DNA from 2 places in the Guggenheimella bovis genome. Region 2 is predicted to be linked to the other one. Evidence: predicted binding sites of a transcription regulator. Region 2 holds the regulator's gene; the other holds the start of a gene.
The links. Region 2 encodes HrcA, which represses chaperone genes, less so after heat shock. Its sites were predicted from a motif close to TTAGCACTCNNNNNNNNNGAGTGCTAA; they were not measured.
Positions count from the first base shown of each region.

Region 1: a site for HrcA is predicted at 5,190-5,216, ahead of ACUB3H_RS08105 (co-chaperone GroES). Genes of this name have one in related genera too.

Region 1 covers NZ_JBQWTF010000003.1:118,324-130,477, forward strand. The annotation lists gene ACUB3H_RS08075 (hypothetical protein) at 1-246, shown strand, start outside; gene ACUB3H_RS08080 (GNAT family N-acetyltransferase) at 736-1,257, opposite strand; gene ACUB3H_RS08085 (class I SAM-dependent methyltransferase) at 1,250-1,879, opposite strand; gene ACUB3H_RS08090 (hypothetical protein) at 1,873-2,811, opposite strand; gene ACUB3H_RS08095 (hypothetical protein) at 2,808-3,185, opposite strand; gene groL (chaperonin GroEL) at 3,246-4,868, opposite strand; gene ACUB3H_RS08105 (co-chaperone GroES) at 4,878-5,132, opposite strand; gene gdhA (NADP-specific glutamate dehydrogenase) at 5,278-6,621, opposite strand; gene ACUB3H_RS08115 (DUF362 domain-containing protein) at 6,831-7,001, shown strand; gene ACUB3H_RS08120 (MarR family winged helix-turn-helix transcriptional regulator) at 7,047-7,478, opposite strand; gene ACUB3H_RS08125 (redox-sensing transcriptional repressor Rex) at 7,478-8,107, opposite strand; gene abc-f (ribosomal protection-like ABC-F family protein) at 8,239-10,101, shown strand; gene ACUB3H_RS08135 (acyl carrier protein) at 10,086-10,310, shown strand; gene ACUB3H_RS08140 (histidinol-phosphatase HisJ family protein) at 10,314-11,090, opposite strand; gene ACUB3H_RS08145 (hypothetical protein) at 11,099-11,680, opposite strand; gene ACUB3H_RS08150 (inorganic phosphate transporter) at 11,689-12,154, opposite strand, start outside.
Region 2 covers NZ_JBQWTF010000001.1:40,492-52,645, reverse strand. The annotation lists gene dnaK (molecular chaperone DnaK) at 1-1,726, opposite strand, end outside; gene grpE (nucleotide exchange factor GrpE) at 1,750-2,253, opposite strand; gene hrcA (heat-inducible transcriptional repressor HrcA) at 2,262-3,281, opposite strand; gene ACUB3H_RS00295 (calcium-translocating P-type ATPase, PMCA-type) at 3,386-5,920, opposite strand; gene hemW (radical SAM family heme chaperone HemW) at 5,933-7,006, opposite strand; gene lepA (translation elongation factor 4) at 6,996-8,807, opposite strand; gene rpsT (30S ribosomal protein S20) at 8,933-9,196, shown strand; gene holA (DNA polymerase III subunit delta) at 9,223-10,203, opposite strand; gene ACUB3H_RS00270 (ComEC/Rec2 family competence protein) at 10,208-12,127, opposite strand.

The DNA of each region.
Region 1 (12,154 bases), on a different contig from region 2:
AATGAGCTATTGAGTCTTGGTAAGGAGCTAGCAACAACGTTTAATGGAAATTTTGGGGGAATTGATGAAAAAGAAAACAAAACAGTGCTCCTTTTGAAAAAGGATCAAAAAATCGATCCTAAAAAGCTTGAACAATTCTTTAAAACCAATGAAATAGCTAAGAGGTTGGTTGAATCCGGTAAACCCGTGAGTCTCGATATCCTCCCCCTCATTATAGAAGATCCATCGACGATACAGCTAGAGTAACCCCGAGAAGACCAGATGAATAAATAGTGCTTTGAACTGGCTAATCCCTAGAAAGGATTGGCTAGTTTTTTGTGAAGGATATGATCATGTGGAGCTTTATCATTTAAGTAGAGTCTTTAAACTCACCAAATCATCATGGTAGTATATCTATGAAAGGATTGGTGAGATCATGCGTTACGACAACTCATTTAAACTAGAAGCCATAGAGCTTTCTGACGAGATAGGTGTTAAAAGCTCTTGAACGACAGGGAATTCCGAACTACACGCTGGCCGAATGGCGACATCAGCGTAAAACCAAAGGCGAATATGCCTTTGTGGGCAGTGGAAACAAACGTCTCGCTACCAGTGAAAAGAACCTTTAGATAAAGGAAGATTTTGGACACCTTTATTAGCACAAAAAAAAGCCCCCTAAACTTTGAAAGCACTATGATTCTTTGTCTTTCCATTTAGAGGTCTTATTAACTGCTTTAGTCTATCTCTATGTCTAAATTATCTACGATTCTTCAAGTAGTCTTCTCTACTTAAAAATAGATGATAGCACTCATCACCTTGATCCACTTCCTTGAAGCCTAGATCTTTATGAATTTTGTACGCTACTTCTCTCGTTTTCTCAAAGTAGTTATGGAGTAACTTTACTTCGCTGTGGACAAAGGCTCTCTCAAGAAGTAGCTTTAAGCCTCCTTTAGAGTATCCCTTTCCTCTTTCACTAGCGAGTATGAGGATTCCCATATCCCACCAGTTATTTTCCTTAGTGTAGTGGAAATTCACGTCACCTACGAATGCGCCGTCACTCATTCTTTGGATGTAGGCATAGAACCTCTTTGGTTCCTGATTCACCACCCAACCTTTATGAAAACATTCCCACTCTTCTTCAGGGAACTCGATGCATCCGTCTGGTGGAAACCACTTTGCGTTGTAGCTCATCGTATCTGGATCTGATAGTAGTTTTTGATAAAACCAAAGTTCATCTAACCTTGGTACATAAAGTGTTAGTTCTTCTTTGTTATTCATTTATTTCCTTTCGAACAGTAAGTAGACCTGCTAAGTGGGAATACGGTTCAAATTTTAGTGAGGATATGTGCTCTTTTAGTTCTTCGTAAACGAAGTAGAACTCATCCTCATCCCATTCTCCATCGTCATCACTCTTACACTTTTCTAGGTCATGTCTTGTTTGGAATGCCACATCACCGATGTAAATGACTCCATCCTCAGTTAATAAGGACATGAGTGTTTCGATGAAAGAAACCTTCTCTTCATCCGTTAGATGGTGGAGGGAGTAGGTTGCTATGATGGCATCGTACTTTTTCTCTTTGAGTGGTTCTACAAGTCCCTTGGAAAAATCGCCTGCATAGAGGGTTGCCTTTGGCATTTTCTCCTTTGCGATGCGAATCATCTCTTCTGAGAAATCTTGCCCGTAGACGTCTAGACCTTGGTCATAGAGACGCGTCGTAAGTGTTCCCGTTCCAAAGCCGATATCTAGGATCGTTATACTCTTAGAGGTTAATACTCTCTTGTAGATCTCACCGAGTATTCGTTTGTATCCTGCAAAAGGATACGTGTTGTCATCATCTGATAATCCAACACTTTTATCGTATCCCTCTGCCCATAAGTCAAATCCTTTGTTGTCTAACATAAATTTTTGTCATTCCCTTCTAGACAGATTGTCTCAAGGTTCTTTGCTTTAATCGTCAAGTATTTTTCTTCTATCCTATCGTCTTCGTAGGAGTCTAGTAGAAAGTGGAATTCATAAGAGTCACCTAAGGAATAGATTTCTTGATTGATGAAGTAGGTGTTTGAATTTCCCTCCTCATCGACGGAAATTTTATCGATCTCGTTTTCTAAAAACTCTGCGTCTTTAAAGATAAGTCTACACTTTCCTACACGACTTGAACCTGGTTCATAGAGAACCTCAAGGGTTATGGTGCCCTCATGTTCTTCTATGTTTAGTAGACTTGCATCCTGTAGGTCTAAAAGACTTAGTATGCCTTCTGGGATTTCCTGCTCGCTTAAGACCTTTTCTGCTTTCTCGTCGATCTCTTTGATGTACTTTTCGTTATATTCGCTAACGCTCCGTAATTCATTATATTTCTCTTTCGGAATGTAGTAAAGTGCGATGAGTCTTGGATCTACTTCTTCGTAGACCCACTTAGGCATCTGCCATCTGTCTCTCACTGCGATATCAAAATTTATCTTAAAGCACTCTCTCGCTTCTTTCTCGTTAAAGGGCTCTCTTCTTTCGAATTCCTCAAGGCTTCTCTTAAAGCTCGCTTCTTTATAAGCTTCCCATTCTTCCATACTTTCTGGGTGCCTTGCATTCACTTCATTCCCTGATTCATCGAGATCTACGACTAAAATATCTTCAAGGACCAGGGATAATTCTGAGAAAAGATCCTCTGGCTTCTTTGGAGGCGTATCATGGAGTTCTCTTTCCCTTTCGATGTATTCTCTTTCTCTCTTCTCGTAAAGAGTATTGATGGAAACGTTTTCCTCATCTAAAATTTCGAATCCCTCTACGAGCTCTGTATTATGAAGTGCTTCTCTGTATTCTTTCGTGTAGTACTTCATTCTTCCCTCCCCATAACCCATCTTAGTTTTATGGGCCCGAGTTCGATGACAAAGTGCTCCTCTTTCATATCTACACTTGGATGTGACGTTGCAATTTTTACCTCTACATCCTTGATCCTCGTAGGATGAAAATCATCTTTCTTTCCTAAGACTATGTACTGGATGTTGATGTACTCGATCTCTCCCTTTTCATCCACTTCTAGTGGCATGGTCTCAAAGGGCTTTTCGATCGAAATTCCAAGTGTCTTAAGATACTCTTTTAGATCTGGATATGTCTTTTCTACCTCTTTGTAGTAATTCTTGCAGTAGTTACAGGAGCAGAGTTCTGTTTGTTTTAACTCCTTATAGTATTCTCTTGTCTTTTCTCTATTCATGTCTCCCTCCTTCGCTTTTTCTTTCATTATACAAGAAAAGGAGCCCTTAGGCTCCTCATCTTACATCATTCCAGGCATTCCACCCATTGGAGGCATTGCCGGTTCATCCTTTGGAATCTCTACGACTGCTGCTTCTGTCGTTAAGAACATTGCGCTGATGCTCGCTGCATTTTGAATGGCAGAACGTGTAACCTTTGTGGGGTCTACGATACCTGCTTCAAAGAGGTCTTGGTATTCATTCTTTAATGCATTGAATCCGTAGTTTCCTTCTCCGTGTTTTACGTTTTCAAGGATAACGGATGGTTCTAGTCCAGCGTTTAGCATAATCTGTCTGAAGGGTTCTTCAAGCGCTTTAAGGATGATGTTAGCACCCGTCTTGTAGTCACCTTCTAGCGTGTCTGCAAAGGCCTTTACAGCAGGGATCGTCTTAAGGTAAGCTACTCCACCGCCTGCTAAGATTCCTTCTTCTACGGCGGCTCTCGTTGCGTTAAGAGCATCTTCGATGCGGAGCTTCTTTTCTTTCATCTCTACTTCTGTAGCAGCTCCTACGCGAATGACTGCAACACCCCCTGCAAGTTTTGCTAGACGTTCTTGAAGCTTTTCTTTATCAAAGTCACTTGTGGTCTCTTCAATCTGTGTCTTGATCTCTTGAATTCTAGCTTCAATGGCATTCTTGTCGCCTTGTCCATCGCTGATGATGGTATTTTCCTTCGTTACCTTTACGTTCTTTGCTCTTCCTAGTTGGTCGAGGGTCACTTCTTTAAGGTCATGACCTAGGTCGTTAGAAATGTAGGTTGCTCCTGTTAGGATCGCAATATCCTGAAGCATTTCCTTTCTTCTATCGCCGTAACCAGGAGCCTTTACAGCAACAATGTCGAAAGCTCCACGAAGTTTGTTGAGAACGATCGTAGTGAGTGCTTCACCCTCTAGATCCTCTGCGATGATTAAAAGTTTCTTTCCGCTTTCCATGATGAGTTCTAGAAGAGGAAGAATTTCTTGGTTTGTAGAGAGCTTCTTATCGGTAACGAGTACTAATGGTTCTGAAAGGGTTGATGTCTTCTTTTCGGTATCATCTACCATGTATGGAGAAACGTATCCACGTTCAAATTGCATACCTTCAACGAGCTCTAATTCAGTAGCCATGGTCTTTGATTCTTCGACCGTAATGACGCCATCACGACCTACTTTATCCATGGCTTCACTGATGAGTTTTCCGATCGTTTCATCGGCGGCACTATTTGCACCAACAGATGCGATCTCTTCGCTCTTTTGAATGGCTACGGAATTCTTCTTTAATTCCTCTACGACTTTCTCTGTAGCCATCTCGATACCTTTTTTAACGAGTACAGGGTTCGCTCCTGCAGCGACGTTTTTAAGTCCTTCACGAACGATAGCTTGTGAAAGGATCGTAGCTGTTGTCGTACCGTCACCTGCTACGTCGTTTGTCTTTGTAGCAACTTCTTTTACGAGCTGTGCACCCATGTTTTCAAAAGGATCTTCAAGTTCAATTTCTTTTGCAATGGTTACACCGTCATTTGTAATAAGAGGTGAACCAAATTTCTTTTCTAGGATGACGTTTCTTCCTTTTGGTCCTAGCGTCACCTTGACTGTATCTGCAAGCTTATTTAAGCCTGTCTCAAGAAGCTTTCTCGCTTCTTCTCTATTCTTAATCTCTTTAGCCATTCTCTTCTCCTATTGTAGTACTGCAATGACATCATCGAGATCGATGATTAAGTAATCTGCCTTCTCATAGTGCACCTTAGTGCCTGCATATTTCTTATAGAAGACCTTGTCTCCTACCTTAACTCCCTCTACTTCACCTACAGCTAATACTTCTGCAAGTTGGGGTTCTTCTTTTGCTCCTGCTAATACGAGTCCTGAACTCGTCGTCTCTTGAGCTTCTAATTCTTTTAAAACAAGGCGTTTGCCTAATGGTTTGATACTCATAATTTCTCCTTTCTTTTTCTACGTTCTTATTATAGTACGAGCCGTATAAAAAGACAAGTAGCAAACGAGCTCGTTGAGTGCTAAAAGTTTGTAAAAAGAAACGGCACAACCTCCAACACCAAAGGTTATGCCGTTCGTTTCAATCTTAGTAGTCGCCTTGAGCTGCCATAGCTTCTGCTACGCGGAGGAATCCAGCGATGTTAGCACCCTTAACGAGGTCATAACCAAAGCCGTTTTCTTCAGCTGCAGCGCGAGCGCTTTCGTGAATGTGGATCATGATTTGATGTAGTTTTTCGTCTACTTCAGCATCTGTCCAGTTGTAACGCATGCTATTCATGCTCATTTCGAGAGCTGATGTAGCAACACCACCTGCGTTACATGCCTTTGATGGTCCTACGATCATCTTGTTTTCTTGCATGTATGTTACTGCTTCGTTTGTACATGGCATGTTAGCGCCTTCGATCATGTACTTAACGCCGTTAGCAACGAGTTGCTTAGCATGCTCGAGGTGTACGTCGTTTTGCATAGCACATGGCATAGCGATGTCAACTTTTACATTCCATGGTTTTTCGCCAGGGAAGAATTGGCAACCGAACTTGTCAGCGTAATCTTGAACCTTGTTGCGGCGTGAATCACGCATTTCAACCATGTAGTCGATCTTTTCTTTTGTTGATACGCCGTCTGGGTCGTAGATGTATCCATCAGGACCAGAAAGTGTAACAACCTTAGCACCGAGCTCAGCGAGCTTTTGGCAAGCACCCCAAGCAACGTTACCGAAGCCAGAAACTGCAACGGTCTTGCCTTTAAGGTCTGTGCCTTCGTGCTTCATGACTTCTTCTGCGAAGTATGCGATACCCCAACCTGTTGCTGGTGGTCTTGTAGCGCATCCGCCGTAGCTAAGTCCCTTACCTGTGATAACGCCGTTTTCGAAACGTCCACGAATACGACGATATTGTCCATACATATATCCAACTTCACGACCACCAACACCGAGGTCGCCTGCAGGAACGTCTACATCTGGTCCGATGTGACGATAGAGCTCTGTCATAAAGCTTTGGCAGAAGCGCATGATTTCGCCGTCGCTCTTTCCTGTTGGGTCAAAGTCAGCTCCACCTTTACCGCCGCCGATCGGAAGACCTGTGAGTGCGTTCTTGAAGATTTGTTCGAATCCTAAGAACTTCATGATTCCGATGTATACGTTTGGTGCGAAGCGGATTCCTCCCTTGTAGGGTCCAATGGCTCCGTTAAACTGTACTCTGAATCCACGGTTAACCTGAATCTTGCCGTTATCGTCTACCCACGGAACGCGGAAGATGATTTGTCTTTCAGGTTCTGCGATACGTTCGAGAATGTTAGCCTCGACCCATTCTGGATGTCTCTCGAGAACAGGCTCTAATGATCCGAATACTTCTTCAATTGTTTGAATAAATTCGGGCTCGTTAGCGTTACGAGTTTTTACTTTCTCAAGTACCTCTTGAATATACTGCATTTATTCCTCCTAGTAAGATGTGTTCATACTTGAGTTCATTATAACATAGTGAATGAGAAATGGAACGGTAAACGAAGAAAAGGAATAGAATTGTTATTTTGAGAACGAATCTCATTATTGTACTTCCCCACTCTTTTTCTATTGTTTTGTTGTTGACAATCTTTTTGGTCGCTATAATAAGAGTATCAAAACACGAAAGGAGACTATTTATGGCATACGTAATTCAAGATGCATGCATCTCATGTGGCGCTTGCGCACCAGAATGTCCAGTTGAAGCTATTTCTCAAGGAGACGATCGTTACGTTGTTGATGGCAGCAAATGCATCGACTGCGGATCCTGCGCAAACGTTTGCCCAGTTGACGCTCCAACACAAGAGTAATAACTGAAAACGGCAAAAATGAGGCTTTCGCCTCATTTTTTTATTTTAGGGTTTATATTTTTCTACGGTCTGCTGGTAGATCTTACTAATAAACTTTAGAACCGCCTTTTCTTCATTGACCGTAAGTCCCGAAAGAATTTGATCTAAGATCTCATTGGTCTTTTCTTCCCAATTACTATTGGTACGCTCTGCCTTCTCGGTCTTAAGAAGAATCCTCTTTCTTCCATCGGATGGAAGAGGAACCTTCTCTAGGTACCCTTCTTGAATAAACTTTTGAAGGAGCTGATTCGCTTTGGAACGGTTTACGCTATAGATCTGGTAGAACTCCGCAGGACTCATACCGTCTTCTATGCTATGTAGAATATGGGCCTCTTCTACCGAGAGCTCCGGTTCTTTTAAATCAAAGGAGCGTTCTAAAAAGAGCTTATCGATGAGAATGGAAGACCACTTTTGAATCTCTTTACGATACTGTGCCATTAGTAGCGATCATCGTTTAAGAAGTAGGCAATGGTCATTAAAGAATCGATTAAGTGGACGTTTTCTAAGATCAAGTCGTTCGGTACGACGAGGTCTACGGGTGAAAAGTTCCAGATGCTTCGGATACCACTCATCATGAGACGATCGGCTACATCTTGTGCAGCACCTACAGGTGTCGTAATGACAGCGATATCGATCTTATGCTTCATGAGATAGGATTCTAGAAAGTTTACGTCACCGATCGGAATACCAGCGATCTCTTGACCAATTTTTTCTGGATTGTTGTCAAAGAGTTGATCGATAATAAAGCCATATTTTTGGAAGCCGTAGTTTGCTAATGCTCCACCTAAGTTACCAGCTCCAATGATGATAATATGATACTCTTTGTCAATGCCTATGATGTTACTGATTTCTTGGTGCAAGTCGGCTACGTTATAGCCATATCCCTGTTGGCCAAATTCGCCAAAGTTATTGAAGTCTTGTCGAATCTGAGAAGCGCTAAAGCCTATAATTTCGCTTAGCTCTTTGGAACTAATTCTTTCAATACCTTCTTTTTTCATTTCATTCAGGTATCGATGATATTTGGGCAGTCGACGAATAACGGCCATGGAAATGTCATTTTTCTTCATAATACGGCTCCTTCCTTGTTATATTATATTTTTTAACAAGCCAGTTGTCAATGTCATCTTCATAAGTTGTCTAATTAATTTAACATTTTGTTTTTGCCTTTTGAACTTGTATAATGAGCCTAGGAGGAACCATGATCATCCTACAAACAAAGGAACTGAGTAAAGCCTTTCAACTCGAAGAGGTTTTAACGAATATAAATATCGAAATACAGACCGGTGAAAAGATCGGTCTCATCGGTCGAAACGGAACCGGTAAAACGACGCTTTTAAAGATCATTACGGGCGAAGAAGAAAAGACGGGTGGAGACCTTTTCATAGGAAATGAAGTCAAGATCGGTTACTTAAAGCAGACGCAAAAGCTAACGAGTAACGAAACCATCTACGACTTTGTGCTTCATACCTTTGAAGACATACTAAAGCTCAGAAAAGATCTAAAGGAAGTCTTAGATGCTCTATCGAAGGCTCCGGAAGATCGCTCGCTTCTCTTTCGCTACGCCGATCTTCAGCACCAATATGAAGAAGTAAACGGCTATCAGACGGAATCGAACGTCAAAGGCATTCTCTTCGGTCTTGGCTTTAAAGAAGAAGAGTTTACAAGACCCGTCTCTGAACTTTCTGGTGGTGAACTCACGAGACTCTCTCTTGCAAAGCTTTTAAGTAAGGAAGTCGATCTCTTACTTCTAGACGAACCGACCAACCACTTAGATATCGATGCAACGAAGTGGCTCGAGGGCTTCTTATCGACCTATCGAGGAGCAGCCTTAATCGTAACCCACGACCGCGTCTTCTTAGATAAGACCGTGAAGAAAATTGTCGAACTTGAGCGCGGTAAGAGTACGCTCTATAACGGCTCCTACTCCGACTACGTAGAAGCGAAGCGAAAGCTCTATGAGATTAAAAGGCAAGAGTACCAAAATGCCAAGGATCGCTACGATCAAGAACTAAAAAAGCTTCGCGTCTTTAAACAGCGAGCCCACATGAACAATAAGTTCTCATCGACCGCTCGTGACCGCGAGAAGAAGTTAAAGCGCATCGAGATTCCAGAAAAGCCCTTATGGCTCGATCAAGAGATGCACCTAAGCTTTTCTGTGACCCATCCATCGGGAAACGAGGTGCTTTCTGTAAGGGATCTAAAAAAGAGTTTTGACCGCACGCTCTTTGAAGACTTAAGCTTTAAAGTCTTTCGAAAGGAACGCTTCGGTATCATCGGTCCAAACGGGATCGGAAAGACGACGCTACTAAAGATTCTTCAAGGACTCATCGAAAAGGATCAAGGAACAATTCGCTGGAGCGATAGTGCGACCATCGGCTACTACGATCAAGCACAGTTGAACCTTAAGGAATCGAATACAGTATTACAAGAGATGCACGATCACTTCCCACAGAGAACCTCCGGGGAACTTCGAAAAGAACTCGGTGCCTTTCTCTTTACAGCTGATGATGTCTTTAAGCCCATAAGTGCCTTAAGTGGTGGTGAAAAGGCTCGATTGTCTCTTCTTAAGCTCATGCTTTTAGATAAGAACACTTTAATCCTCGACGAACCGACGAACCACCTCGACCTCGTAGGTAAAGAGAGCCTTGAAAAAGCACTTCTAGACTACCCGGGGACACTCATCTTTGTTAGCCACGACCGCTACTTCTTAAATCGCATCGCAACCAAGCTCTTAGTCATTGAAAAAGACGGTTGCTACTACGTCGATGGTGGGTATGAAGATTATGAACGTGGACACTTAAAGAAAATTGTCCATGAGGAAGTCGTAGAAAAGAAAGCACCGGTAAAGAAAAAGGTGCGTGGCGACATCGACTTTTTGAAGCTTAAACTAGAGCTTCAAGAAGAGCTCCTAAGAGAAACGGAGCTTGCCTTTATGGAACCAGGAATCTATAATGATGCCATAGAAGTAGAAAACTTAGAACAGAAAATCAAAGCGAAAGAAGAAGAAATCATTCGCTTAAAAAATGAAATGCAAAAGGAGTCAGCATGTTTGAAATCGTAAGAAGAATTATCAGTGAGCAAATGGACGTACCAGAGGATAATATCACTCTTGAAACGAGACTCATTGAAGATTTAAAAGCAGATAGCATTGATGCAGCAGAGATGCTCATTAACATTGAAAGCGAACTCAATATTCGCGTTCCCGATGAAGCCATCGTAAACGTAAAGACCGTCGGCGACATCATGGAATTCCTAGAAAAGTCAAAATAGAGATCATCTGATCTCTATTTTTTTTCGCATTTTATAATAGCAAGGCGTTAGTCCTACGCTTTCTATGAGTTCTAGAGCCGTATCGAAGTGTCTACCAATGTGCATCGCAAGGTGTGCATCAGAACCTAAGGTGACGTGCTCTCCCCCACATTCTTTGTAGTAGCTTAAAAGAAGCTTCCATTCAGTGAGTGCGTGTGGGTTTTTAAAGCGGTAGGTATTCACTTCTAAGCTCACTTCTTTTTCTACGAGAAGCTTAAAGAGCGTCAGAAGATCTTCTCGTAGTTCCTCTACATAAAAGTCCTTACCTGGTATGTCTGAGTAGCGGCAGACGTAGTCGAGGTGTGCGAGTGCATCGATCGGAAAGAAGTCTTCGATGGCTCGAATCACTCCCTTTACATATTGTCTCTGGGCCTCAACAGGATCCTTTGATTCAAAGACGATGTCGTTACTGTAGCCATCTGGAGGTCCTCCCACATAGAGAGAGTGAACGGATCCTAAAAGAAAGTCATAAGGGTAGCTTTTCATGTCATCTTTTAAGAACTCCAGTGCGTCCTTGGTCATTCCAATTTCAACTCCAAGGAGGAGCTTATCTGAACGGATCGGCTCATAGGCTTCAAAGAACGCCTTGGGATCGTGACAGTAGGGCTTACGGTAGGAATCTCTCACGTCCTGATGGTCTGTGATCGTGATTCCTATCGTTTCACTCGCCTTTATGAGTTCTTCAGGCTTCGTTCTTGAATCGGTTGAAAAATAGCTATGAAGGTGTGTATCGAAAATCATGGTTCTCCTTATGAATACTTGAGTAAGATCAGATTGACTCTCGCTGTGAGATCTTGAAGCGTCTGGAACGCTCTATGGAAGAAGTCTGTGAGGTAGTATAGATCGGAATCGATGACTTCTAGGAGCTGCTTGTGCTTTTCGTAGATCAAGAGATCGATTTCATCAATTCTTTGGCTTAGGATGTCATGACGCTCAATGTGAATGAGATCATGAACGACAAAGAGAAGCTCTTCTGTGATCTTTTCTAAGCTGTCGGAAGCCTCTACGAGCGCTTCTGGCATCTCATCGATGGGAATCTTTCCCGTAGCCAGTACGAGCTGTTCGGCGTAGAAGCAGAGCTCTTTCAGAGATCTAATGAAGAGAAAGATGTCCTCTCGGTCGATGGGCGGAAAGAGATCTTCATAGAGCATCTTCTTAATTTTTCTATAAGCATCATTATGTTTTTCGAGGTGAGGAATGACATGTTCATAACCCGAACGCTCGAGATTTACTTCAAAGGTATAGAGATCCTCTTTTAAGATCTTTAGGATCTCTAGTGTCTCCTGGGCCATGATGGAAAAGCCCTCGTAGTAATTTAATTTCTTTCTCATCCTTCCCCCTATAATAAGACTTTTACAAGTATATATGAAAAGACAAAGCAAACGAGTACGGTAAGAATCCAGTACTTTAGAATCCTTAAAAAGACGTTCTTTCTCACCGAACTCTTTCTCTTACTCACCCCTACCCCGACAAAGCTCATGACCTTCGATTGCGACGTACTCACAGGAATTCCTAGAAAGGTGATGATGCCTAAAGTAAGCGCGTTTCCAATTTCACTCGATAGACCTTGGGCTGCTGATAGTGGTAAGAGGTTTGAGGTGATTCTTCGAACGATTCGTAGTCCCCCTACCCCTGTTCCTAGTGCAATGCTTAAGCTTACGATAAAGACAAACCAAAGCGGTAAGTAGACCTCTACGTTTCCAATAAAACCACCCGTTAAACCTAGGATGACCATGTAGATGGCCGTAAGCTTTTGAGAACTCTGTGCACCGTGGATGAAGGCACTGATGACGCTTGTTATGAGC
Region 2 (12,154 bases):
TCGGATAGAATGCCTTTTCAAGCTCTTCGATAGCAGCTTTAATGGCTTCTGCATCCTCGCCCTTAGTAGCTTCTTTGGTCTTTTCGATCTTTTCTTGAACAGAAGTCTTCTCTTCCTCAGTAACCTTGTCACCGAGTTCATTGATGTTCTTTTCTGCTTCGTATGCTAGACTTTCGCCTCTGTTCTTGAGTTCAGCAAGCTCTTGACGACGCTTGTCTTCTTCTGCATACATCTCAGCTTCTTGAACTTTCTTCTTGATCTCTTCTTCTGTTAGGTTAGCAGAAGCTGTGATCTTAATCGATTGTTCCTTACCTGTTCCAAGGTCTTTTGCAGAAACGTGAACGATACCGTTTGCGTCGATGTCAAAGGTAACTTCGATCTTCGGTACACCACGGCGTGCTGGAGCGATGCCGTCGAGTTGGAACATACCGAGTGTTACGTTATCGCTAGCCATTGGACGTTCACCTTGAAGAACGTGAATGTCTACAGCCGGTTGGTTATCAGCTGCTGTGGAGAAGGTTTGACTCTTCTTTGTAGGAATGGTTGTATTTCTTTCGATGAGTCGTGTAAAGACGTTACCCATCGTTTCAATACCTAAGGATAGTGGTGTGACGTCTAGAAGGAGAACTTCTTTTACATCACCTTGTAGAACGCCTGCTTGAATGGCTGCACCACTTGCTACAGCTTCGTCTGGGTTTACGCCCTTATGAGGCTCTTTATTTACAATCTTACGAACCATGTCTTGAACTGCTGGGATACGAGTTGATCCACCGACGAGTACGACGTCATCGATATCGCTTGCTTCGAGTCCAGAGTCCTTAAGAGCGGCTCTTGATGGTCCTTCCGTCTTTTTAACGAGGTCTTCTGTCAATTGATCGAACTTCGCACGTGTGAGGTCGATGTCCATGTGGAGTGGGCCTTCTGGTCCGATCGTGATAAAGGGTAGGTTAATGGATGTCGTTTGAGTGGTAGAAAGTTCTTTTTTTGCTTTCTCAGCAGCTTCTTTAATGCGTTGCATTGCACTGAGACGTTCGCCTTCTTTACCGTAAGTCTTGAGGTCAATTTGGTGCTCGTTTTGGAATCTTTCGACGAGCCAGTCGACGATACGTTGGTCGAAGTCATCACCACCTAGGCGGTTGTTACCGTTTGTAGCGAGAACTTGGAATACGCCGTCACCGATTTCAAGGATCGATACGTCAAAGGTACCACCACCTAAGTCGAAGACGAGGATCTTTTTGTTCGTTTCGCTCTTATCGAGACCGTATGCAAGCGCTGCTGCTGTCGGTTCGTTGATGATACGTTTTACGTCGAGACCAGCAATCTTACCAGCATCTTTTGTCGCTTGTCTTTGAGCGTCTGTGAAGTAGGCAGGAACGGTGATAACAGCTTCTGTAATCTTTTCACCGAGGTAGCTTTCTGCATCAGACTTCATCTTTTGAAGGATGAGAGCAGAAATTTCTTGTGGTGTATAAGGCTTTCCGTCGATCGTCTTGGTCCAGTCGGTACCCATCTCACGCTTAACGGAGCTAATCGTACGTTCTGGGTTTGTAATCGCTTGTCTTTTTGCTGTTTCACCGACGAGACGCTCACCATTTTTCGTGAAAGCGACGATCGATGGGGTCGTACGGTTACCTTCTACGCTTGGAATAATCTTAACTTCGCCGCCTTCCATGACAGCGACACAAGAGTTTGTTGTACCTAAGTCAATACCAATCATTTTACTCATAATTTTTTCTCCTAAAAATAAATTTATTCACTCACTTTAACCATGCTTGCGCGAATGGTTCTTCCGTGTAATGTGTAGCCTTTTTGTAATTCCTCTAAGATGATGCCGGGCTCAACGCCTTCTTCTGTTCCCGTAAGCACTGCATGATGGAGTGTCGGGTCGAAAGGTTTTCCCTCGGCCTCTATCGCTTGTACTCCTTCTTTTTCTAAGAACTCTCTGAAACTCTTTTCAATGAGCTTTACGCCTTCATAGAGCTTTGACTGTTCTTCGCCTGAAAGGAGTGCTTTTTCTACGCTATCCATGACGACTAAGAGTCGACTGAGGTAGCGTTCGTTTCCAAATTGAATGAGATCCTGCTTTTCTTTTTCGACGCGACGTCTGTAGTTTTGAAGTTCAGCCTGTGATCTTAGACACTGATCTTTCCATTTTTCCACTTCTTCTTGAAGTACCGTGAGTTCGTTCTCCTCTTTTTCTTCCATCTGTTCTACTTCTACTGATTCGTTGGTCTCGTTTTTGATGTCTTCCACGACTCCTCCTATAAAGTAATTCCTGAGAAAATCTGCTCTACCGTATCGCGAATGTCCTCAATGAGATTTAAGGCCTTACGGTAATCCATGCGAACACTACCGATAAGAGCAATGCTTCCCTTATCGTCGCCATTATAGTAATAATCGCTTTTAATGAGAGCTAGTCGTTTAAAGCGCTCATCGTGAAGCTCATTACCAAGCATAATCTGCGTTCCCTCATCCCCAGGCTTTAATATTTGTAAGACTTTATCGTTATCATTAAAGAACTCGAGGATGGCCTTCGCTTCTTCAAGCGTTGTACAGTTCGTACCATCTACAATGTGCTCAAGACCGCAAATGAAAAGTTGGTCTTGATTAAATTCTTTCAAAGCTTCTCTTAGCTTTGGAAGAATGTAGATAATCAAGCGGTCTAAAAGCTCATTATTTCCTAAAATATCTGAGAACGCTTTGAGATCCATCGCCTCAATCGTCTGACTCTTAAACTTATCGAGTAAGAGCTTTGACAGATGATCCATCGTCTCCTGTGAGGCGTTGTCATGTAAAAGCTCCATCGTCCTGATATCTGCATTGTCGCTCACGAGGATCATGAGGAAGCGCGTCGAATCAATGCGAATGAGCTTTAAATTTTGGAGTGTCATCTTCTTAAAAGCTGGCATCGTAACGATGGCCGTCATCTCAGAAAGTTCCCTTAGCATGCGTGAAGCCTTTCTTAAGATGCGCTCACCATTCATATCTCCACTTAATAAGCTTCCCACTTGCTCATTGAGATCATCTCGTTCGAAGTCTTTTAAGAAGATCTCATCGAGGTAATATCGCATACCGAGCTCTGAAGGAATGCGTCCAGCAGAAATGTGCGGTTGAATGATGTAGCCGTATTCCTCGAGGTCTGCCATGTCGTTACGAATCGTAGCCGGTGAAAGGTTGACACCTGGATGCTTCGAAATCGTTCGACTTCCTACGGGCTGTCCCTCTCGGATAAAGTCATCGACGATGAGTCTAAGAATCGCAATTTGTCTATCTGTAATCATATGCTCCTCACCTTTGTTAGCACTCAACACACCTAAGTGCTAATTACATTATACACCAATCCTCTCTTTCGTCAACAAAAAAAAGCTCTTTTTTTAAAAGAGCTTTATTCTTTAACAATGAGCTTACGAATCTCTCCGAAGAGAAATGGCATACAGCTTGCAGCCAGAACGATAAGCCACGATTCACTCGAGAGCGGAACGACTTTAAAAATCGTCATGAGTGGCGGTAAGAAGAGTACGGCGCACTGTAGTCCTACACTCACAAGGAAAGCCATGATAAAGGAACGGTTAGAAAAGAGTCCCCTTACAAAGACACTATTCTTACTGCGCTGGTTAATGGCTTGAACGAGCTGTGCAAAGGCGATCGTAGCAAAGGCCATCGTACGACCAACTTCGACTTCTGTCTCTAGGCCGATTAAAAAGACAGCATAAGTGAGAAGACCGATGAAGAGTCCTTCGATGACAGTGAGCGTCACGCCTTTTTTCGTAAGTACCTTTTCGTTTACACCTCGCGGTGGACGATTCATAACGTTCTTTTCCGGGGCTTCCACACCGAGTGCTAAAGCTGGAAGTGAATCGGTCACGAGATTGATCCAGAGGAGCTGAACGGCGACGAGTGGCATGGGCTGATTGAAAAGAATCGCAAAGAACATGAGAATGACTTCTGCTAAGTTACAGCTAATGAGATAGCGAACGGTTCTTTGAATGTTATCGTAGATGACGCGTCCACTTTCAATGGCTTTCACGATCGTAGAGAAGTCGTCGTCGAGAAGAACCATGTCGCTAGCACCTCTTGCAACGTCTGTTCCTACCTTACCCATCGCAACACCGATGTCGCTTCGTTTAAGAGCTGGCGCATCGTTTACACCGTCCCCTGTCATAGCGACGACTTTACCTTTTTTCTTCCAGGCATCGACGATTCGAACCTTCTGTTCGGGAGCTACTCGAGCATAGACTCGAATCTGCTCAACCTTTTCAGAAAATTCTTCTTCGCTCATCTTATCGAGTTCACTGCCTCGAATGGCGAGCTGTCCTTCTTCTAAAAGACCAATATTTTTAGCAATGGTCGTGGCTGTAAGAAGGTGATCTCCTGTAATCATCACGACATCGAGGCCAGCACCTTTCGCCTTTTTAATGGAATCCACGACCTCTTCTCTCGCAGGATCCATCATGCCGACCATGCCGACAAAGGTGAGTCCCTCTTCAGAGAGAGCTTTCGTATCTTTCTTTGCTAAGGCAAGCACACGCAGAGCATCCTTCGCATATTCTTCGTTCTTATCTTGAATGATGTACTTATCTTGTTCTGTAATGGGACGAACGACTCCGTTTTCTACGATGTGCGTCGTACGACTTAAGATCTCATCGATACCACCCTTGGTAAATTGGATGTAACCCGATTCTGTCGTATGAAGCGTACTCATCATCTTACGTTCAGAGTCAAAAGGAAGCTCAGCAATTCTCGGATACTTTTCTTCAAGGTCCGCCTTATTCATCTGGAATTCCTTGGCGAAGTCTAAAAGAGCTACCTCGGTAGGATCTCCCATGGCTTCAGCATCCGAAATGGAAGCGTCATTACATAGGGAAAGTCCTGTGACGAGTTCCTCATTTTTATCATCTAAAAGATACGCTCTTAAGACCTTCATCTTATTTTGCGTTAAGGTTCCCGTCTTATCGGAGCAGATGACACTGGCAGAACCGAGCGTTTCTACAGAAGGAAGTGTACGAATGACCGCATTTCTCTTCGCAAGCTTAGAAACACCAACGGCCATGACGATCGTTACAATCGCAGGAAGTCCTTCAGGAATGGCAGCTACCGCAACACCTACGGCTGTGATAAACATCTCGGAGATTTCGCGCTTTTCTAGAATTCCTAAGCCAAAGATCACAAGAGAAATGAGTACGACGAGCGTCGCCAAGACTTTTCCTAGGTGATCGAGTTGCTTTTGTAGCGGTGTCTTCTCTCCGTCGTCGTTCATGATCATAAAAGCAATCTTACCGATTTCCGTATGCATGCCCGTTTCCATAGCGAGGAACTTCGCACGGCCATAGGTCACGATCGTCGAACTAAAGACCATGTTCTTTCGATCGGCGATTGGAACATTTTCAAAGGCAGAAAAGTGTTCGTCTTTTTCTACAGGTGTCGATTCACCCGTTAAAGCGCTCTCATCGACCTGAAAGTTCATGGAACTAATGAGACGACCGTCTGCAGGAATGACATTTCCTGCTTCTAAGAAAACGATGTCTCCAGGAACGATTTCACTCGTTAAAACCTTCGTTTGTTTTCCGTCTCTTAAGACGACCGATTCTGGTTGAGCGAGCTTTTTTAGTGCATCTAGGGCGTTTTGAGCACGATATTCTTGAATCGTACTGATCACACCATTTAAGATGACAATCGCTAAGATGAGGATGGCATCGGTATATTCCTTTAATAAGACGCTTACGACACATGCTGCAAGGAGCACGAGAATCATGACATCCTTAAAGTTTCCAAAAAAGACAGAGAGAATGGATTCACGATCGGTCTGAATAATCTCATTCGGTCCAAACTGCTTTAAGCGGTCTTTTGCATCTTTTGATGTGAGGCCATCCGCACTCGTATTTAAATTCGTATATTGTTCTTCGAGTTGTTGCCTATACATACTCGTTCCTTTCTATTCGTCTAGTAGATCTACTAAGACGCTATGAAGAAGGTCTAGGCCTTGTTTGGTTGGCCTTAAGAACCCATCATAAATTAAGTTACCGTTTTCAATATGCTTTAAAACATTAGCTTTGATGTTTTCCTCGTAGGAAGGATGAGCCTTTTTAAAGGCTTCATAGTCGATTCCTCGTACAAGTCGAAGGCCGAGCATCAGCTCTTCAAAGGCAATATCCTCTTCACTCAGTACTTCTTTTTCTGTAAGAGTAGGATCCTTTAGATAGCTTTCGATATGAGGTAAATGCTTGGTTCGAACATTCCCTAGAAGTCCATGCGCTCCGGCGCCGATCCCTAAGGTGTCCAAACGGTTCCAGTAGCGAAGATTGTGCTTCGATTCAAAGCCAGGATGTGAAAAGTTACTGACCTCATAGCGAGCATAGCCCTTTTCTTTTAATAGATTCAGGATGAGATCAAATTGATTGGAACTCACCTCGTCATCGACTTTTCTTAGAACTTTCGATAGTGGCCTATTTTCATAGAGCTCTAATTCATACGTACTGATGTGCGTGGGTTCAAAGTCTATGAGCCTATGAAGAGAGTCTTCAATTCCCTTTTCATCTTCATCGATCGCATAAATGAGATCGAGGTTGAAGTTTTTAATGCCCGCCCGTTTTATTGCTTCGACGGCAACTTCCACTTGTTTTTTGTCATGAATTCTTCCGAGTTTTTTAAGCATCTCATCGTTCATACTCTGAACGCCCATGCTGACTCGGTTGATCCCCATGTCCTTCCAAAGACAAGCCTTTTCTAGACTTACGCTTTCAGGATTCGCTTCTATCGTAAACTCTTCCACTTCATAGTCATTAAAAAAATCTAAAAGCTTAGGAAGTGGTTTAAAGTAAGAGGGCGTTCCTCCACCTAAGTATACAGTAGAAAGTTTTCTAGGTAGTTCGATGCTTCCTAGTTCTTTTAGAAGAGCTTCAAGATAAGGCTCTTGTAGTGAATCATTCCTTAAACTATAGAAGTCACAGTAGGAACACTTCTTTTCGCAAAACGGCAAGTGAATGTAGATTCCTAGATCATTCTTCATCAAACTTTAATACGGTTAAGAAGGCTTGCTGTGGTACTTCTACGCTACCAAATTGACGCATGCGCTTCTTACCTTCCTTTTGCTTTTCAAGGAGCTTCTTTTTACGGCTAATATCACCACCATAACACTTCGCCAAGACGTCTTTTCGAAGCGCCTTAATGGTTTCTCTCGCGATGATGTTATTACCAATGGCTGCCTGAAGGGGAATCGCAAATTGCTGACGCGGGATGACATCTTTGAGTCTTTCTACGATCATTCTTCCACGGCTTACAGCCTTTTCTCTATGAACGATCATACTGAAGGCATCGATGAGCTCGTGGTTAATTAAGATATCCATTTTAACGAGATCACTTGCTTCATAACCATCTAAGTGATAATCAAAGGATCCAAAGCCCTTGGTCTTCGATTTTAACGCATCGAAAAAGTCGTAGATGATCTCATTTAACGGCAGAGTGTAGTGAAGCATGACGCGTTTTTCATCGATGTATTGCATGTCGATGAAGGTTCCGCGGCGATTCTGACAGAGTTCCATCACGGTACCTACATAATCTTTCGGTACGATGATATCGGCTTTAACAATCGGTTCTTCAAAGAGCTCGATCATCGTGGGATCAGGTAGGTTCGAAGGGTTTTGAATCATGAGCTGTTCGCCCTTGGTCGTCGTCACACGATAGATGACAGAAGGAGCTGTTGCGATGAGATCGAGGTCGAACTCACGCTCTAAGCGCTCTTGAATGATCTCCATGTGTAAAAGGCCGAGAAAACCACAGCGGTATCCGAACCCTAGAGCGACGGAGCTCTCTGGTTCAAAGACGAGCGCAGCATCGTTTAATTGCATCTTTTCTAAAGCATCTCGAATCGATTCATAGTCCTCCCCTTCTGCAGGATAGAGTCCACAGAAGACGACGGGAAGGGCTGGTTCATAACCGGGAAGCGGTTCGGAGACGGGACGCTTGGCATTCGTAATCGTTTCACCGACACGTACGTACTTCGTTTCTTTAATGCTTGCACTGATGTAACCGACTTCACCTGCGCGTAAGGAGCTCGTCGGTGTCATGTTCGGGGTAAAATAACCGACTTCCACGACATCAAACTCGGCACCTGTTGCCATCATCTGAATCACATCGCCTTTTTTGACTTCGCCATCGAAAATTCGAACGAGCGGAATCGCTCCTCGGTAGCTGTCGTAAAAGGAGTCAAAGATGAGAGCCTTTAGTGGTTTTGTGACATCTCCCGTGGGAGCTGGAATCTTTTCTACAATGGCTTCAAAGACATCGACGATATTGAGTCCGCTCTTGGCACTGATTCTAGGAGCATCCTCTGCATAGATTCCTATAATATCTTCAATCTCTTGAATGCATTCCTCTGGCATCGAGCTAGGGAGATCGATTTTATTTAATACTGGGACGATTTCAAGTCCTACTTTATCTGCTAAATAGACATTGGCAATGGTCTGAGCTTCTACGCCTTGAGAACTATCTACGACTAATATAGCTCCTTCACAAGCTGCTAAGGAACGAGATACTTCATAGGTGAAGTCGACGTGGCCAGGGGTGTCGATGAGGTTAAAGATGTACTCCTCCCCATTTTTTGCCTTATAAATGAGTCGACTCGCTGTAAGCTTAATCGTAATTCCACGTTCCCTTTCAAGCTCCATATCATCAAGGACTTGAGCTTTCATCTCACGAGATGTCAAGGTACCCGTGAGCTCAATCATGCGGTCTGCGAGTGTGCTCTTACCGTGGTCAATATGCGCAATGATTGAAAAGTTCCTTATCCGTTCTTGATTTATTTGGTTCATGTTTCCTCCATACAGGAAGTATTATATCAAAAATCATGGTATTATTCATCGTTTTATTGTTGCAATAGCTAGTTCATCATGATAGAATTGTTCTGTTATAAGCCGCCTTAAGGAGGTGAGAAGTCATGGCAAATATTAAATCTGCAAAAAAGAGAATTTCTGTCATCAAGAAAAAAACAGAAATCAACAAGTCTGCTAAGTCTAAAATGAAAACATCTATTCGTAAGTTTAACGAAGCATGTTTAGCTGGAGATAAAGACGTTGCTCTTCGTTCTTTCCTCGAAGCAGAAAAGACAATCCGTAAGACTGCTTCTAAGGGTACCATTCATAAGAATGCCGCTGACCGTAGAGTAAGTCGTCTCGCTAAAAAACTAGCTAGCTTAGCATAAGAAATGGCCGAAGGTTTCGGCCTTTTTTATTTCCTTAAAAGCTGTAACAGAAGGGACTCCACTTCCCTCTCCATGGATACGGTCTCATTTCTCGATAAGAACTGTAGTTTAAAGACCCGATCGAAGCTATCCCACAATTCTTCTTTCGAATACTGATTGGAAATTCCTAGATTCTTCTTTGCGGCAAATTCTTTTTTGACATCGGTTCGATCCATGACTGTAAGAAGCGGATAGCCGCGTTTTGTGAGCTCTTTTGTTACCATGAGTGTTGAATACGTACTCGTCATGATACTGAGGAAGCGATGGAGATCTCCCCCAGCCTTCTTGTATTCACGAAACCTTCTCATGGCATTTTCTGTCTTTCGATTGGACACTTCACTGATGAGTTCAAAGACGTTATCTTCTAAGGGCCTATCAATATTTTTCATGACACGTTCTTCTGTGATCACTTCTTCACTCGTGCTACAGAGTTTTAGAATCTCATTTAAAATAAAGTAGAGATCGGTCGTAGAGCCCCATTCGTCGTAGCGAAGAAAAGAGATCATGTACTGAAGCGCTCGGTCATTGATGCGTTTTTTTCGAAGTGAAAACTGCTTGGTGATCCAGCGTGGGAGTTCGCTCTTAGTGATGCGCTTCATGTCGACGGTCGTAAAACCCTTAAGCTTACACTTACCGGGATATAAGACGACAATGATATGCTCCTCCACTTGTTCACAGAGCTTTCTAAAGTCATCCCAAAGACTACTATTTTCTTCTAAGTTCTTAACGATACAGAGCTTTTGATCACTGAAAAAGCCCAGTCCTAAAAGAAAGTTAGAGAGGGATTCTAAACTCCCTTTTGAAGCATCAAAAGTAAGCTCATTTAATTCGTTGGAGCCGTCAAAACCGTAGTGACTTCGAATTTTTTCTAAAAAGTCGTCTACGAGATAGGGCTCCGCCCCTTGTAAAATGAGCAAATGATCTAACTTATTCTCTTTTAGTAATCGGTACGCTTCCATGTATGTCATAGATTCATTTTATCAAAACGGGAGATTGACGTCTATACGCCTTTCCTTTTATAAAAATCGTTCCTTCTTTGAAGGTATGTAAAACAGTAGATTCTTTTAAATACTCCAGCACCTCTTTTGCTGGATGTCCAAAGCGATTCCTTCCGTAGCTTAAAATCGTGAGCTTTACTTTCTGTGCTGAAATGGAAGGGTTCAAAGAATGCTTCGAACCATGGTGAGAAAACTTCACGACATCGACTCCATCAAACCATTCTTCTTTGAGGTAATCCGCGGAGACATCGCCTAAAAAGAGATACGTCACATCCTGGTAAGTGAAGCGGATGACAAGCGAGTTGTCGTTTGCATCAAACTGGTCTACTTTGGGATGAAGGATCAAAAAATTGATCCCATCGACCGTTACGACGTCATCTTCTTTTAAGGGAATTCCTCCAAAGGTGACACCATAAGCGTTTTCATAGAGCGTCTCATAGTGAATGGAATCGAGCATTCCGCTGTGATCGAGATCGGGATGTGTAATAAAGACGGTATCAATCGGTTTTACGGTGTAGTGGCGAAGAAGGGTCGGTAGAGTCCTATCCTTCCCGGTGTCGATAAGAACCGTCTTTCTAGTGGGCGTTATGATGAGAGCACTATCCCCTTGACCGACGTCTAAGAAGAAGACGCCTCGCTCCAGGCTTTGAATGAAAAACATCGCTAGAAAGACCATCGTAATCATGGTGAAAAGAATACCTACCATGTGCCTTTTTCTAAAGTCATAGAACTCTTTTCTTAAAAAGCTTAAAAGAAAGAGAATGAAAAAGAGCACCAGGATCCCTCCCACAAAGACATTGGGTCTTAGGACACTTAGGCTAAAGATTGAGACTTGACTCGTTAGCTTCGTAAGAGCTAAGAAGCCCTTTAAAAAGACATAAAGTAGTGGCTGTAGTACAAAGACAATGACAGAGACAGCGAGGTAAGGAAAAGCAAAAGAAAGAAGCTCTGTTAAGATGTAACTTACGACGTAATAGACGGGGTTTAGAACGCCATTTAATAAGAGCGTCATGGGAATCATCCAGAGGTAAAGTGTCAGAATCGAAGGCTTCTTCTGTAGGACGAGCGACGCATGAGCTGTAAACCCAAGCCAAAAGGAAAGACTTGTGACCCAGTAGATATTCACAAGTAGCATGAGACTGACAGCCAAGAAGAACTGATCGATCGCATCGTTTTCTCGAAGCCGATAAAACTGTATCACTCTAAAGACGTAGATAAGTGCACAGCGAACGGCACTCGGATGAAAGTCTGTAAGGACTGTTAAGGTAAAAAAGAGTGCTAAAAGAATACCGTGCACGATGAACTTTGGAATGAGTAGGATTCCAGAAATCTTTCGTATGGCATTTTCTAAGATCGTTAGATGAAGTCCACTCACAACAATGAGGTGCAAAAGTCCTAAGTCCTTTAGTGCGACTTCATCTTCCTTTTTAAGGCTTCCTTGTCCTATGAGTAGACTTGAAACAAAAGGCGTGAGGTCACCAAAGAGCGTTGTTCGACGCTGAACAAAGGTCGTCACTTTCGTTCGAAAGGAAGGAACTTTCTTAATTAGTTCCTTCTTCCTTAGTACGAGACTCGCTCTCATTCCTTTGGAGCGGTACTGCTCTTCTTCCGTTGAAAAGAAGATCCCACGTTTCGTAGAAAAAGGAAGGGTCTTTCCTTCAACCTGATACTCCCCCTCTTCTAACGCTTCTCGTATGAGATACCTCTTTCCACCGATCGAACAGGTGACGCTAAAATCGTTGTAGCGCTCGATTAGGGCCTGACCTTTCACTTCACTAGGGAGAATGTCGGGAATCGCTAAGCGTATGAGTACGATAGCTATAAAGAAGAGATGGAGCTTTGAAGGAGAAAAGAGAAGGAAAACAAAAAGGAACAGGATGAGTAAATAACTCATCCTGTTCAGGAATGTCAGTTCTATAAA